2 regions of the Dietzia sp. HMSC21D01 genome follow, and region 2 is predicted to be linked to the other one. Evidence: riboswitches for the same ligand, from Rfam matches in the RefSeq annotation. Region 2 holds a riboswitch; the other holds the start of a gene.
What was found. Region 2 has a riboswitch for cobalamin ahead of HMPREF3086_RS01140 (cobaltochelatase subunit CobN). Riboswitches for the same ligand answer to the same signal wherever they lie in the genome.
Positions count from the first base shown of each region.

Region 1: linked by a shared signal. The riboswitch ahead of HMPREF3086_RS14435 (ABC transporter substrate-binding protein) and the one ahead of HMPREF3086_RS01140 (cobaltochelatase subunit CobN) in region 2 are both predicted to bind cobalamin.

Region 1 is NZ_KV824058.1:336-8,525, reverse strand. It holds gene HMPREF3086_RS14445 (oxidoreductase) at 1-692, shown strand, start outside; gene HMPREF3086_RS14440 (beta-class carbonic anhydrase) at 758-1,258, shown strand; cobalamin riboswitch at 1,347-1,504, shown strand; gene HMPREF3086_RS14435 (ABC transporter substrate-binding protein) at 1,622-2,620, shown strand; gene HMPREF3086_RS14430 (FecCD family ABC transporter permease) at 2,622-3,776, shown strand; gene HMPREF3086_RS14425 (ABC transporter ATP-binding protein) at 3,773-4,555, shown strand; gene HMPREF3086_RS14420 ((2Fe-2S)-binding protein) at 4,548-5,336, shown strand; gene cobA (uroporphyrinogen-III C-methyltransferase) at 5,410-6,225, opposite strand; gene cobF (precorrin-6A synthase (deacetylating)) at 6,225-7,001, opposite strand; partial or broken gene HMPREF3086_RS14405 (cobaltochelatase subunit CobN) at 6,991-8,190, opposite strand, start outside.
Region 2 is NZ_KV823641.1:3,712-9,653, forward strand. It holds partial or broken gene HMPREF3086_RS19390 (ABC transporter ATP-binding protein) at 1-72, shown strand, start outside; gene HMPREF3086_RS01125 (ABC transporter substrate-binding protein) at 69-1,142, shown strand; gene HMPREF3086_RS01130 (PepSY-associated TM helix domain-containing protein) at 1,259-2,728, opposite strand; gene HMPREF3086_RS01135 (hypothetical protein) at 3,057-3,647, opposite strand; cobalamin riboswitch at 3,805-4,000, shown strand; partial or broken gene HMPREF3086_RS01140 (cobaltochelatase subunit CobN) at 4,072-5,942, shown strand, end outside.

The sequences.
Region 1 (8,190 bases), on a different contig from region 2:
TCGCCGACGTGATCGGCGCCTTCGCCCGGTCGGCACGGTATGCCCTCGAGGCCGGGTTCGACGGGGTCACCCTGCACGGCGGCCACGGCTACCTGCTGGATGCGTTCGTCTGGGCCGATACCAACCGACGCACCGACGAGTGGGGCGGCGACCTGGCGGCGCGGAGCCGCTTCCCCGCAGCAGTCGTGGCGGCGGTCCGTGAGGCCATCGGCGCGGAGGCGCCGCTGTTCTACCGCTTCTCGCAGCACACGCAGCAGGACTACTCGGCCCTCAAGGCCACCGACCCCGACGAACTCGGCGTCTACCTCGGCGCACTCGCCGAGGCGGGCGTCGACCTGTTCGACGCGTCGACCAGGCGCTTCAGCGATCCGGCGTTCCCCGACCTGGAAGGTGACGACGGCGAGGTCACCCTCGCCGGGTGGGCCCGCAGACTCACGGGTAAGCCGGCGGGCGCCGTGGGCGGCGTGGGGATCGGGACGTCCCTGCGCGAGCAGAAGTCGGGCAAGGCGGCCGTGGCGGCGGACAACATCGATTCGGTCGTGGAGCGCATGGAGCGCGGCGAGTTCGATCTCATCTCCATCGGCCGGATGCACCTGGCTGATCCGGCGATCGCCCGGGTCCTGCGCGAGGCCGAGCCGCTTCCGGAGTTCGACCGCGAGGTGCATGAGGCGCCGCTCCGCGCCCCGGCCTGACAACGGTTCCCGCCGTCGCGAGCCGAACCCTGGCGGGCCCGGCCGGCCGGGACTAACCTGCGGCCATGACCGTCACCGATGAACTGCTCGAGGCCGCCAAGGCCTATCAGTCCGACTTCGACAAGGGCGACCTGCCCATGCCGCCCGGCAGGAAGGTCGCCGTCGTGGCCTGCATGGACGCTCGCCTCAACCCGTACGGCCTGCTGGGCCTGACAGAGGGCGACGCCCACGTCATCCGCAACGCGGGAGGGGTCGTCACCGACGATGTCCTGCGATCGCTCACCATCAGCCAGCGACTGCTCGGGACCGAGGAGATCGTCCTCGTCCACCACACGGACTGCGGGATGCTCACCTTCCGGGACGACGACTTCAAGGATCAGATCCAGTCCGACACCGGCTTGCGGCCGCGCTGGGCGCCCGAGTCGTTCCCGGAGCCGGAGGCCGACGTCCGCCAGTCGATCGCCCGCGTGGAATCCGACCCCTTCCTGCTGCACAGCACCGCGGTGCGCGGTTTCGTCTACGACGTGTCCACCGGCGAACTGCGTGAGGTCCAGCGCGAAGAGTAGCCCGCCCGGCACGGCCGTCGACGACTCCGGCGTCATCCCACCGTTGAGGCGGCGCTGGCCGCCGACGCAGGTGGCTGGGTGGGAGACGACTACCTCCGCGCGGCGCGGTGTGCCTATGCTCGACATGAACTACCGACTTCCGGACGCAGGGAAAGACCGGTGAGAATCCGGCGCTGACCCGCAACGGTGTGCCGCTACCACAAGTGGCGGCGAGCCCGATCGCCTGCCCGGAGGCCTGACTCCACCAGTCATCGCCGAGGTCTGCGATCCGGGGTCCTGTCAGGTGACGTGGCGTCCTCGACGCCAGCCGTCCTGCGGGTCTGCCGTGGTCGTCGACCACACGACACGATCCGAGGTCTGATCATGTTCCGTCACCACCCCAGAACCGCGCTGGCCGCGCTGCTCGTGAGCGGCCTGGCGCTCGCCGGCTGCTCCCGGGGCGAGGCGCTCGAGAGCGGTGGCGCGGCCGAGCCCTTCGCCAACCCGGTCACCATCGCCAACTGCGAGCGCGAGGCCACCTACACCGAGCCGCCGCAGCGCATCATCTCGATGAACGACCACGTCACCGAGACCCTCATCCAGATGGGCGCAGGCGACCGGATCGTCGGAATGGGTTACGGCGATCAGAACGACGTGCTGCCCGAGGTCGCCGACCAGTTCCACGCCATCCCGTCGCTGGCCGAGGAGTACCCCACCTGGGAGCAGATCGTCGACCTCGAGCCCGACCTGGTGGTCGCGGGCATGCGCAGCGCGTTCGACGAGAAGGAGGGCCGCAGCCGCGACGCCCTCGAGTCCGCCGGTATCAACACGTTCCTGTTCTCGGAGTACTGCGGCAAGGGCTTCCCCGACCTGTCGATGCTCGAGACGGACTTCTCCCAGCTCGGTCGTGTCCTCGGCGTCGAACAGGGGGCACGTGACCTCACCGATCGGATCCGTGGGCAGGTCGAAGACGTCCGCGCCACACTCGACGCCGCGGGAGTCACCGGGACGCCGACGTTCTTCTACGACAGCGGCGAAGCCGAACCCATGACGATCGGCGGGGTGGGCATCGGCCAGCTCATCGGCGAGTACGCCGGCGCGGACAACATCTTCTCCGAGGGCGACAAGCCGTACCCCAAGACCACCTGGGAGGTCCTCGGCGAGCGCCAGCCGGAGGCGATCGTCGTGCTGGACTACGGCCCGACCAGCGCGGAGGACAAGATCGCCTACCTGCGCGCGCAGCCCATCATGGCCACGACGCCGGCGATCCGGGAGAACCGGATCGTGGTGGTGCCGCTGGCGGACTTCTTCGAGAGTTCGCGCATGGCGACCTCGGTGGAGACCATCGCCCGCGAGCTGCACCCGCACGCGTTCGGGCAGTGACATGACGTCGGTAGCCGAGAAGCCCGATCGCCGCGAGGGCCGCCGCCCGCCGGCCCGGGCAGGGGCCGACCCCGCCGTCGTGTCCTCCTCCGACATAACGGACCCCGCCGGCACCGCACCCAGCGGCCGCCGGCCCCTCGCGCTGATCTGTCTGCCGCTGCTGGCCGTACTCGTGGTCGCGATCGCGGCGGGCGTCTCGCTGGGCTCGGTGTCCATCCCGTTCGGGGACGTGTGGGCGATCGTGGCGCACCGCCTCGCCCCGGGGTTGTTCGAGCCGTGGTGGACCGACGCCCGGGAGGCGATCGTCCTCGAGTCGCGGCTGCCCCGCGCGCTCATGGCGGCGGCCGTGGGCGCGTCCCTGGCGGTGGCGGGCGGCGTCGCGCAGGCGGTGACCCGCAACCCGCTCGCCGACCCGTACCTGCTCGGGGTCTCCTCGGGCGCGGGCTTCGGCGTCGTCGCCCTCACCGTCCTCGGGGTGGGCGCCGGGATGTGGGGCGTGTTCACCCTGCCCATGGCCGCATTCGTCGGCGCGCTGCTCCCGCTGGCCGGGGTGGTGCTCGTGGCCCGCCGCGCCCACGACACCACCGCGATCGTGCTGGTGGGGGCGGCCATGACGATGGTCTTCGGTGCGCTCAACACCTTCACGCTGCTGGTCCTGGGCGACGACCACCAACTCGGCACGGTCATGCGGTGGCTGGCCGGAGGGTTCGGCGACGCCGGATGGACGATGGTCTGGGCGCCGATCGCGATCCTCGCCGTCGCCGGCACGGTGGTCATGCTGTGCAGCCGCCACCTGGACCTTCTCCTCACCGGCGACGACGGCGCCACCGCGATGGGCGTCAACGTGCCGCGCTTCCGGATCCTCATGCTGCTACTCGTCTCGCTGCTCACCGCGGGCGCCGTGGCGGTGTCGGGGACCATCGGGTTCATCGGCCTGCTCATCCCGCACCTCGCGGGTTTCCTCACGGGCCGGACGTCCGCGCGCCTGCTGCCCACCGCGGCGCTGCTCGGCGCCCTCGCCCTGGTCCTGGCCGACATCGCCGCCCGCTCGGTGCGCGAGGGCACAGAGCTGCCGGTCGGCGTCATCACGGGCGTCGTGGGCGGGCCCGTGTTCCTGGTGATGCTGTGGCGCCGCTACGGGAGGGCGTCGATATGACCACCCTCAGCGCGGACCGTGTCTCCGCCCGCCTGGGCGGCCGGCAGATCCTCGACGGCGTCGACCTCAGCGTCACTCCCGGTCTGGTCACGGCCCTGGTCGGGCCGAACGGCAGCGGGAAGACGACCTTGCTGCGCGCGTGTTACCGAGCGCTGCCCACCACGGCGGGTCACGTCACCATCGACGGCGCGGACATCACCTCGCTGCGCCGCCGCGCGCTCGCCCGCGCGGTGGGGGCCAGCACGCAGGAGCCGGTCTCGCTCGGCGGCATCACGGTCCGCGAGTCGGTGCGCCTGGGCCGGACGGTCACCCGCGGGTTGTTCGAGCCGCTGGACACCGACGACTCCGCGGTCGTCGAGAGGGTCCTCGCGCGGGTCGGGCTGACCGAACTCGCCGACCGCGATGTGCTCGCCCTGTCCGGCGGGGAGCGGCAGCGGGTGTCGATCGCGCGCACCCTGGCCCAGCAGCCCGAAGTCCTCCTGCTGGACGAGCCGACCAACCACCTCGACCTCCACCAGCAACTGTCGGTCCTGGCGCTGTTGCGCGAGCTCGCGGCCGGCGGCCTGGCGGTGCTGCTCACGCTCCACGACCTGCGCATGGCCGTCGAGTACTGCGATGCCGTGGCCGTTCTACACCGCGGTCGGCTCGTCGCGACGGGCTCGCCGGAGGAGGTCCTGGACGCCGCCGTGCTGCGGGAGGTGTTCGGCGTGCGCGGCCAGGTGCGGGCGGGGTCGGACGGTCGCCGAACGCTCGACGTGGTGGGGCTCGCCGATGCGTGACGGAGCGGTGGGTGGCGCGAGCGTGGGTGGCGGGCCGGGGGGTGACGACGGCGACGACGACGAGCTCCGCGCCCCCGGGACCGTGGCGGCAGCGTACGCGGGCGCCTCGACCCTCCTCGGGGACTTCGCCCGCACCATCGAGCACGGCTCGACCGTCCTGCCCGGCGCGGTGCTGACGGACCCGCGGTGGCTGGCCCGGCGGGTGGAGGACACCGGCCGGCGCTGGAACCATGACGATCCGCGGGTGAACGGGACGTTGTGGTGGTATTCGGCCAGCTCGACGCTGGTCGCGGCGCCGCTGGCGATGCTGCTCGCCACCGGACGCGCGCCCGATCCCCGCCCGGGGCGGCTCAGCGTCTCGCTGCAGCCGAACGGCTATCTCCGGTCGGCGCGGTCTGATCGACTCCTGCCGTCGGCCGCGGCCTTCGCCGACGCGCTGGTGGAGGCCCACTCGGGGGTGATCGCCGCCCTCGCGGAGGTCTCGGGCGCGGCACCGCGGGCGTTGTGGGCGATCGCGACGGATTCCATCGCCAACCGGGCGCTCGAGGCGGGCCGCGCTGCGGGCGACGAGGACCGCGGCGGCGAGCTCGCTCGCGCCGTGTGTCGGCCGCCGCTACTTCCGGCCCGATTCGTCGACGTGGAGGGCCCCGACCGGACACGGCGGTTCGTCCGCCGCGGCTCGTGCTGCCTCATCTATGTGGCCACCGACGGCGGCAAGTGCGCGAGCTGCCCGCGACGAACCCCCGAGGACCGACGGACCGAGCTCCTCCGGCGGGCCTAGCTTCTCGAGCGACGACCACCCCGTGCCGATTGGAGTCACCTGTCGAACTCCGGAGCCGGGTGCGACCCCAGACTCAGGCGAGAGGCAATCCGGGCACCAGATCCCCCGCCAGACCGGCGACCGCGCCGATCACCGTGATCGCGGGTGGCGCGACCTGCGCCTCCGCGGCCTGCCGCGCGATCGTCGCCAGCGTGCCGTGCAGGATGCGCTGGGCCGGGGTCGAGCCGTTCTCGATCAGCACCGCCGGGGTGTCCGCGGGCATCGTCTCGGCCAGCAGTTCCGCGGTGATCGCGGGGAGGGTCGTCACCGCCATGAGTAGCACCAGGGTCGTGCCGGAGCGAGCCAGCGCCGCATAGTCGAGCGTCGACTGCGGGTGCCCGGGCGGGACGTGTCCGGAGATCACCGACACCCCCTGGGCCAGCCCGCGGTGGGTGGCGGGCACCCCGGCCAGGGCGGGAACCGAGAACGCCGAGGTGACGCCCGGGATCACCGCCACCGGCACCCCGGCGGCCGTGCACGCGAGGTGCTCCTCGGCGCCGCGACCGAACAGGAAGCTGTCGCCGCCCTTGAGTCGCACCACCGTGCGGCCGCGCCGGGCCTGCTCGACGAGGATCCGGTTGATCTCCTCCTGCGGGGTCGCGGGACCGAACGGCACCTTGCCCACACCGATCACCTCGATGCCTGGGTCGAGCTCGTCGAGGATCGACACAGGTCCCAGGCGGTCGGTCACCACCACGTCGGCGGTGCGCACGGCCTCGAGCCCGGCCACGGTCATCAACCCCGGGTCACCCGGCCCGCCTCCGACCAGCACCACCCGGCCCGGGCACTGCCCGCCGCCGTCGGCCCGGTCGGCGCGATCCTCGCCGGCCGCCGCATTCTCCACCGCCATCAGGCCGTCGTCCCTTCTCCGCGTCGCAACAGGTACACATCCATCACCCAGCCGTGCTCGGCGCGCAGCCGCTCGCGGTGCCCCCGCAGCTCGGCGAGCACGTCGCCGACGCGGCCGGCCACCAGCGTCTCGCCGGCATCGCCGAGGTTGCCGCCCCACCAGATCCGCCAGTCGGCGAACTGGTCGAGCGGCAGGTCCGCGTTGAGCATCACCACCACGTTGTCCGCGCCGGCGGCCACGGCCTCGTGCAGCCGCCGCCCGGTGGTGACGGTGACGGTGCCGCCGATCTCGTGCAGCACGATCCGGTGCCGCGCGGCCAGGACCTGCAGCGCCGAGATCCCCGGCAGCACCTCCACGTCCAGCGCCAGGCGGCCGCGCTCGGCGATCCGGTCGAGAATCCGAAGCGTCGAGTCGTAGAACGCCGGGTCGCCCCACACCGGGATCGCCACGTCGCCGGGCCGCGCGGCCATCGCGCGCTCCCACGCCAGTGAGCGCGCCTCGTGCCAGTCCAGGACCACGCCGCGGTAGTCGAGCGGGGTTGAGGTCGACGACGACGAGCGCTCCCTCTCCGGATCAGGCACGCCCACCAGCTCCACGTCCGGTGCGTGCCGGGCGAGCAGCCGCGCCCGGAGATCGACCAGCGCGTCGGCCGGGCCCTTCACGGCGGCGAGGGCATACGCGCTGGCGCGCAGGGCCTCGGCGGCTTCGATGGTGATCTGGTCGAGCCCACCGGAGCCGATGCCCACCACGCGCACCCGCCGCCTGTCACTCGCCATGGGAGTCCTCGAGGTCGCCCTCGACGTCCAGGTACACCTGCCGCATCCGATCCATGACCTCCGCGTCCGGCTCGGCCCACATGCCGCGGTCGGCGGCCTCGGACAGGCGCTCGATCATCCCGCGCAGCGCCCACGGGTTGGACTGGCGCAGGAAGTCCTGCGTCTTCTCGTCGAGGACGTACTCGCGGGCCAGGGTGTCGTACATCCAGTCCTGCACCACGCCGGCGGTGGCGTCGAACCCGAACAGGTAGTCCACGGTCGCGGCGAGTTCGAACGCGCCCTTGTAACCGTGCCGCTGCATGGCGGCGATCCAGCGCGGGTTGACCACCCGGGCCCGGAACACCCGCCGGGTCTCCTCTGCCAGGGTCCGGGTGCGGATCGCGTCCGGGGTGGTGGAGTCGCCCACGTACGCGCGCGGCTCGGCGCCGGTGAGCGCACGCACGGTGGCGATCATCCCGCCGTGGTACTGGAAGTAGTCGTCCGAGTCGGCGATGTCGTGCTCGCGGGTGTCGATGTTCTTGGCGGCGACCGCGATGCGCCGGTAGTTGATGCGCATGTCGTCGGCGGCGGGCACCCCGGCCAGGTCGCGGCCGTAGGCATAGCCGCCCCAGCGGGTGTACACCTCGGCCAGGTCGCGGTCGTCGCGCCAGTTGCCCGCCTCGATGGTCTGCAGGATCCCCGCGCCGTACGACCCGGGCGCCGAGCCGAAGATGCGGGTGGTGGCCCGCCGCCCATCGTGGTGCTCGGCCAGGTCGGCGCGGGTGTGGGCGGCGACGTAGTTGAGCTCGTCCGGCTCGTCGAGCTCGGCGACCATCCGGACGGCGTCGTCGAGCATCGCGATGACGTGCGGAAACGCGTCGCGGAAGAAGCCGGAGATCCGGACCGTCACGTCGACGCGCGGGCGCCCCAGCTCCTCGGTCGGGATCACCTCGAGGCCGGTGACGCGGCGGGAGGCCTCGTCCCACTCCGGGCGCACGCCCAATAGGGCCAGCACCTCGGCGATGTCGTCGCCCGAGGTGCGCATGGCCGAGGTGCCCCAGATCGACAGCCCCACCGAGGCCGGGTAGGAGCCGGTCTCCTCCAGATGCCGCTCGAGCAGCGAGTCGGCCATGGCCTGGCCGGTGTCCCAGGCCAGTCGAGACGGGATCGCCCGCGGGTCCACGGTGTAGAAGTTCCGCCCCGTGGGCAG
Region 2 (5,942 bases):
CACCCACGAACCGGTCGACCCCACTTGCTCATCGGGGACGCGGTCACCACAGAAAGTAGAGATCAGCAATGAAGCGTTCAGTCATCACGGCAGGCCCCGCCCTGGCGATCACCCTGGCCCTGGCCTCCGCATGCGGTTCCGATGCCACGAACTCCGCCGACGGCGGCACCGGGGGAGAGGTCACCGTGGTCAACTGCGGCGAGGAGGTGACCTACCCCGAGACTGTCGACGAATTGTTCGCCTACGACTCGGGGATCATCTCCATCGCCCTGTCCGCGGGAGCTATCGATCAGCTCACGGCCGTGGCCGCCGCCTCGGAGGACGAGGACCTGCTGCGTCTGGCGTACGGTGACCAGTACGACCAGCTCAATGAGGTGACGGGCAAGGGCCCGACCCTGGAGAACGTCGTGGCCGCGGAGCCGGACGTCATGTTCGCCGGCTGGAACTACGGATTCTCCGACTCCCGGGGCCTGACGCCGGACATCCTCGCCGGGCACGGCATCGGCGTTTACCAGCTCTCGGAGGCGTGCCGCCAGGCCGAGGGCGAGGTGCAGCGCGGCACCATGGATCCGTGGGAGGCTCTGGATACCGACCTGCGCAACATCGGGATCATCACCGGGAACGCGGAGACCGGTGCCGCGGCCGCCGACGACGTGGCTGAACGGCTCGAAGCGCTCCGGGCTCTGCCCGCGCCCGAGGGCAGGCCCACCATCTTCCTGGTCGACAGCACCAGCGACACCATCCTGTCGTCCGGCTCCTTCGGCGGGCCTCAGGGGATCATCGACGCGGCGGGCGCACGCAGCGCGACCGAGGACGTGGCCGACACCTGGACAAGTGTCAGCTGGGAGCGCCTGGCCGCCGAGGACCCGGACATGATCGCGTTCGTCGACTACGGCGAGCAGACCGTCGACGACAAGATCGCCGCACTCAAGGCGCACCCCGCCAGCCGAGACCTCAAGGCGGTCCGCGAGAACCGCTTCGTCAACCTGCCCTACGGCATGTGGGTCTCCAGCCCCCTCAACATCGACGCCGCCGAGACGATCCGCGCCGTCTTGGAGAAGCACGGGCTCGCCCCCGAGACGGGCCTGACGCCGCAGCTTGACGTCACTGAGCTGCAGCTCGGGGGCAACGACTGGCTCTGAGGGGCAATCTCACCCGGGGGTAGGGCATCCCGGCCCGGGAGAGAGGGCCGCCCCGGCCTGCCGTTGCTTCCGCCCCGGCCTGCCGTTGCTTCCGCGCCGGCAGGCAGGGGCGAGCGCTACGTGGTGGACCCGATCTCGGCGTGCCGCTTCGCGGCGACGGACCGCCGCAGCGATATCAGCAGGTCAGCGACGACGAACAGCGCGAGAGACGCGCCGAGCAACGGCAGGAACAGCCCCACGGCCACGGCAAGAACCCCGGCGATGAGATACGCCGGCCAGCGATGGCCGGTGACCCCGCCCAGACCGGCGGGCAGGCCCCCGCGCGTCGGGCGACGCGTCCACCACATCCGATACCCCAGGACGGTCAGCGCGACGATCGTCAGGGCGGTTGCGGCGAGGGCGATCTGCAACGGTAGGCCGAACAGCATGCCCATGTGCAGGTAGATGCCCCACGAGGACAGCTTCGAGTACAGCGAGAGGTCGCGGAAGTCGAGACGGTCGACGACCTGCCCGGTGGCTCCGTCCACAGCCACAGCATCGGAGCTGAACGTCCACGGCACCCACCGCTCGCTCACCGACCACGCCGTGTGCGGATCAGCCGGCGGGACCATCTGCACCGGGCCCTCGAGACCGGCCTGGTGCGCCGCGGCCAGGACCACCGGCACCTGATCGACCGGCACCTCGAAGGCGGAAACCGCCGAACCGTGCCCCAGGTGCCCGGCGTGCTCGTCCCCGTCCGTCGCGGCGCCGGCGACCAGGGAGGTCTGCAGCGGATCCGAGCGCCAGTTCATCTTCTCCACGACCGTGTCCACGTTGGCTCCGGCGAACGCCGACCAGGTCAGGCCGGTCACCGCGATGCCGAGGATCGCGATCGCGAACCAGGTGCCGAGCGCGGCGTGCAGGCTCATGGCCTTCTGGCGGGAGCCGGGACGGGCCGGGAAGCCCCGCAGCAGTGTTCGGGTGGTTGCGGCCCTCCCGTGACGGGTCGACCGGACCTTCCGCCACCACAGCACAATTCCGCTGAGCCCCAGGACCAGCAGCCAGGATGCGGCGAGTTCCGAGTAGAGCTCGCCGGGCGGGCCGAGGTGGAGATCCCGGTGCAGGCTGGAGATCCAGCTCCGCAGCGGGAGCTCGCCCAGTCCCGAATGGCTGCTCAGGTCGCCGCGCACGTCACCGGTGGCGGGGTCCACGAACACCGCGCGGTTGAGACCGTCGTCCAGCGCGGGGTCGGCGAACAGGATCCGGGTGGTGGTGCCGGGCTCGTCGGAAGGCCAGATCTGGACCACGGCGAGCTCCGGGAACTGCGCCTGCGCGGCGTCGATCTGCTGCTCCAGACTGAGTGCGGTGGACGCGGGTGGCGCGGTCAGTTGTTCGGCGTAGACGAGCCGCTCCAGTGTCGGGGACAGCGCGTACAGGGCCCCGGACAGAGCGGCGATGACGAGGAACGGTGCGACGAACAGGCCCGCATAGAAGTGGACGCGGGTGAGGATCGCGCCCAGCTGCGCGGAGAGGGGCCGCGCGGGCGGGGCCGGTTCGGCAGCACCGGGGTCGCGGGTGTGGCGCTCGGCCGGATGGGTGGCGGTCATGAGAGGCGAATCCCTTCGGGATCAGGCGGTCCGCGAGCGGGTCGGTACTACCCGCCGGGCAGCACGGAGCTGGTCTGCGGAGAGCGGCGTGCGCGGCCGCGAGGTCGGTGAGGGCGGGCACCCGGAGACCCGGCTGCGCGCGGCGCTGGCTGGCCGAGCGGGGCGGGAAGGAATCGGTGCCCGAGTGGGCGCAGCGGGACGATCTGACGGCCGCTGCGGGTGAGACACGGGAGGCGGGGACGGTGGATCCACCGCGCGCCGCTCCCGGACATGTCACCGCACCGCCCGAGCGCGGCGTGGCGCGCGTCGGCGGGTGCGGGACCTGCGACTATGCGGCAGCGGGCGGCGCTCTGGTCCCACCGCGGGAGACCAGGTAGCGCTTGAGCGGCGCGTCGGCGCCGCGCGGGACCGGGACGACGGCGACGACGGCGACGAGGTGCGCTGTCGATATCGGCGGCATCGACCGGGCGGACACCCAGGCCAGAGCGCCGGCGAGAGCAGCGATGACCAGTAGTGCAGAGCCGATCGCGGCGATGTGCGCGGCGAGCATGACGGGCGTCATCAACGCTGTTGCGGAGGCCAGCGCATCGTGGGCGGCGGTGTCCATCGCGGCCCGGAGCGCCGCGGGGTCGGTGCCGTGGTGGCCCGGCGGGTGCGAGCCGGACCCGTGGTGCGAGTGCCCGCCGGACATCGCGATGTGGACGGCGCCCTGCCCGGTGATCAGTCCTGACGCCGAGGCGAGGATCGGGAACCGGTAGCGGGCTGCGGCGGCGGTGGCGGCGCCGATCCCGGCGCTGGTGACTGCCACGGTGAGCGCCTGGGCGAACGAGACCGGGCCCATGTCCGCCGCGAGCCCGTGCGCGCTGATGCCGAAGATGCCACTGACCAGCGCCACGGTCACGCCCACGATCGTGGTCATGACCGGGGGGAGCTCGGTCCTCGCCCGATCAGCTGGCACACGCCGAGTCTAAGCACGGCGAGCACGGGGTAGGAAGGTCAGCGCGGGCGGTGAGAGCGCCGGCAGCCGAGCCGGGGTGGCTTCCGAGGGCGAAGGGTGGTCCGGGCGGGACGGCGGATAGGCTCGCCCGTGCCGTGGTGCTCGGGAAGCCGGAGGAGAAGCCGGCGCGGCCCTCGCCACTGTAGTCGCGGAGCCACGCGACCCTCGTCCGCCCCACACGTGGGGGCGGGGGCCACTGGGCGAGAGCCCGGGAAGGTCGGTCGCGCGGTGCTGATGCGGAAGCCAGGAGACCGGCCACGGCGACATGTTCCACGAGGGTTTGGAGAAGAACATGCGCCCCGACCGGCGTTCGGCGTCCCCTGACGACGCCCCGGCACGCTCCGACGTGCCCCGCATCGCACTACTGTCCACCTCCGACACGGACCTGCTCTCCGCGCGCGAATCCGGCGCCGAGTTCACACTCGGCAACCCGTCGCGCCTGCACGTCGAGTCCGACCTGCCCGCCCTGATCACCGGCGCCGACCTGGTGGTGGTCCGCATTCTCGGCTCGCGTCGCTCGTGGGATGACGGATTCGCCGCCGTCCTGGGCGCGGGCGTGCCCGTGGTGGTGCTGGGCGGTGAGCAGACCCCGGACGCCGACCTCATGGAACTGTCGACCGTCCCCATCGGGACCGCCGCCGAGGCCCACCGCTATCTCGCCGAGGGCGGGCCGACCAACCTCGCGCAGCTGCACGCCTTCCTCTCCGACACGGTGCTGCTCACCGGCGCCGGTTTCGAGCCGCCGGTGAGCGTGCCGGTGTGGGGGATGCCGGAGCGGCCGGGCGCCGACTCCCCGGCGAGTGGTCACAAACGCCGCGATTCCCGCGACGCGACCTGGGAGAACGCGGGCGGGTCTGACCAGTCGCCGGGCGGCCCCCGCGTGGGCGTGCTCTACTACCGCGCCCACGAGGTGAGCGGGAACTCCGGATTCGCGCACGCGCTGGCCGACGCGATCGACGCCGCCGGTGGGGTGGGCGTACCGATCTTCGCCGGCTCCCTGCGCTCGGCGCCGGACGAGCTGTTCGACGCCCTCGGCACGCTGGACGCGCTGGTCGTGACCGTCCTGGCGGCCGGCGGCACCACGCCCGGGTCCGCCAGCGCGGGCGGCGACGACGAGGCGTGGGACGTCGAGCGCATCGCCGCCCTGGACATCCCCGTGCTGCAGGGCCTGTGCCTGACCTGGGGCCGCGACGACTGGTCGGAGTCGGACGACGGCGTCAACCCGCTGGACTCTGCCAACCAGATCGCGATCCCCGAGTTCGACGGTCGCATCATCACCGCCCCGTTCTCGTTCAAGGAGATCGACGCCGACGGCCTGCCCCGCTACGTCGCCGACCCCGAGCGGTGCGCGCGCGTCGCCGGGATCGCCGTGGCCCACGCCCGGCTGCGCCACGTAACTCCCGCCGACCGCAAGGTCGCGCTGGTCCTGTCGGCGTACCCGACCAAGCACTCCCGCATCGGCAACGCCGTCGGCCTGGACACCCCGGTATCCACGATCCGCCTGCTGCGCCGCATGCGCGACGAGGGTTACGATCTAGGCCCGGCGGACGGGCCGATCGCGAAGTTCCTCGACGAGCAGGCCTACGCCACCGACACCGAGGCCGGAGACGCCCTCATCCACGCGCTCATCGACGCGGGCGGCCAGGACGAGGAGTGGCTCACGACCGCGCAGCTCACCGACGGCCACGTCCGGATCTCCACCGAGGACTACCTCCGCTGGACCGCCGACCTGCCCGCGACCCTTCGAGACGAGATGGTCGAGGCGTGGGGCGAGGCGCCGGGGACCCTGTTCGTCAACGACGCCGGCGAGCTCGTCCTGGCCACCCTGCAGGCCGGCAACGTGGTGCTGCTCATCCAGCCACCCCGCGGGTTCGGCGAGAACCCCGTGGCGATCTACCACGACCCCGAGCTCGCGCCGTCCCACCACTACCTGGCCGCCTACCGCTGGCTGGCCCACGGCTTCGGCGCGCACGCGCTGGTGCACATCGGCAAGCACGGCTCGCTAGAGTGGCTGCCGGGCAAGAACGCCGCCCTCTCGGCGGACTGCGCCACCGACGCGGCAATCGCGAACCTGCCGCTGATCTACCCCTTCCTCGTCAACGACCCGGGCGAGGGCGCGCAGGCCAAGCGCCGCGCGCATGCCACGATCGTCGACCACCTGGTCCCGCCCATGGCCCGCGCGGAGTCGTACGGGGACATCGCCCGCCTCGAGCAGCT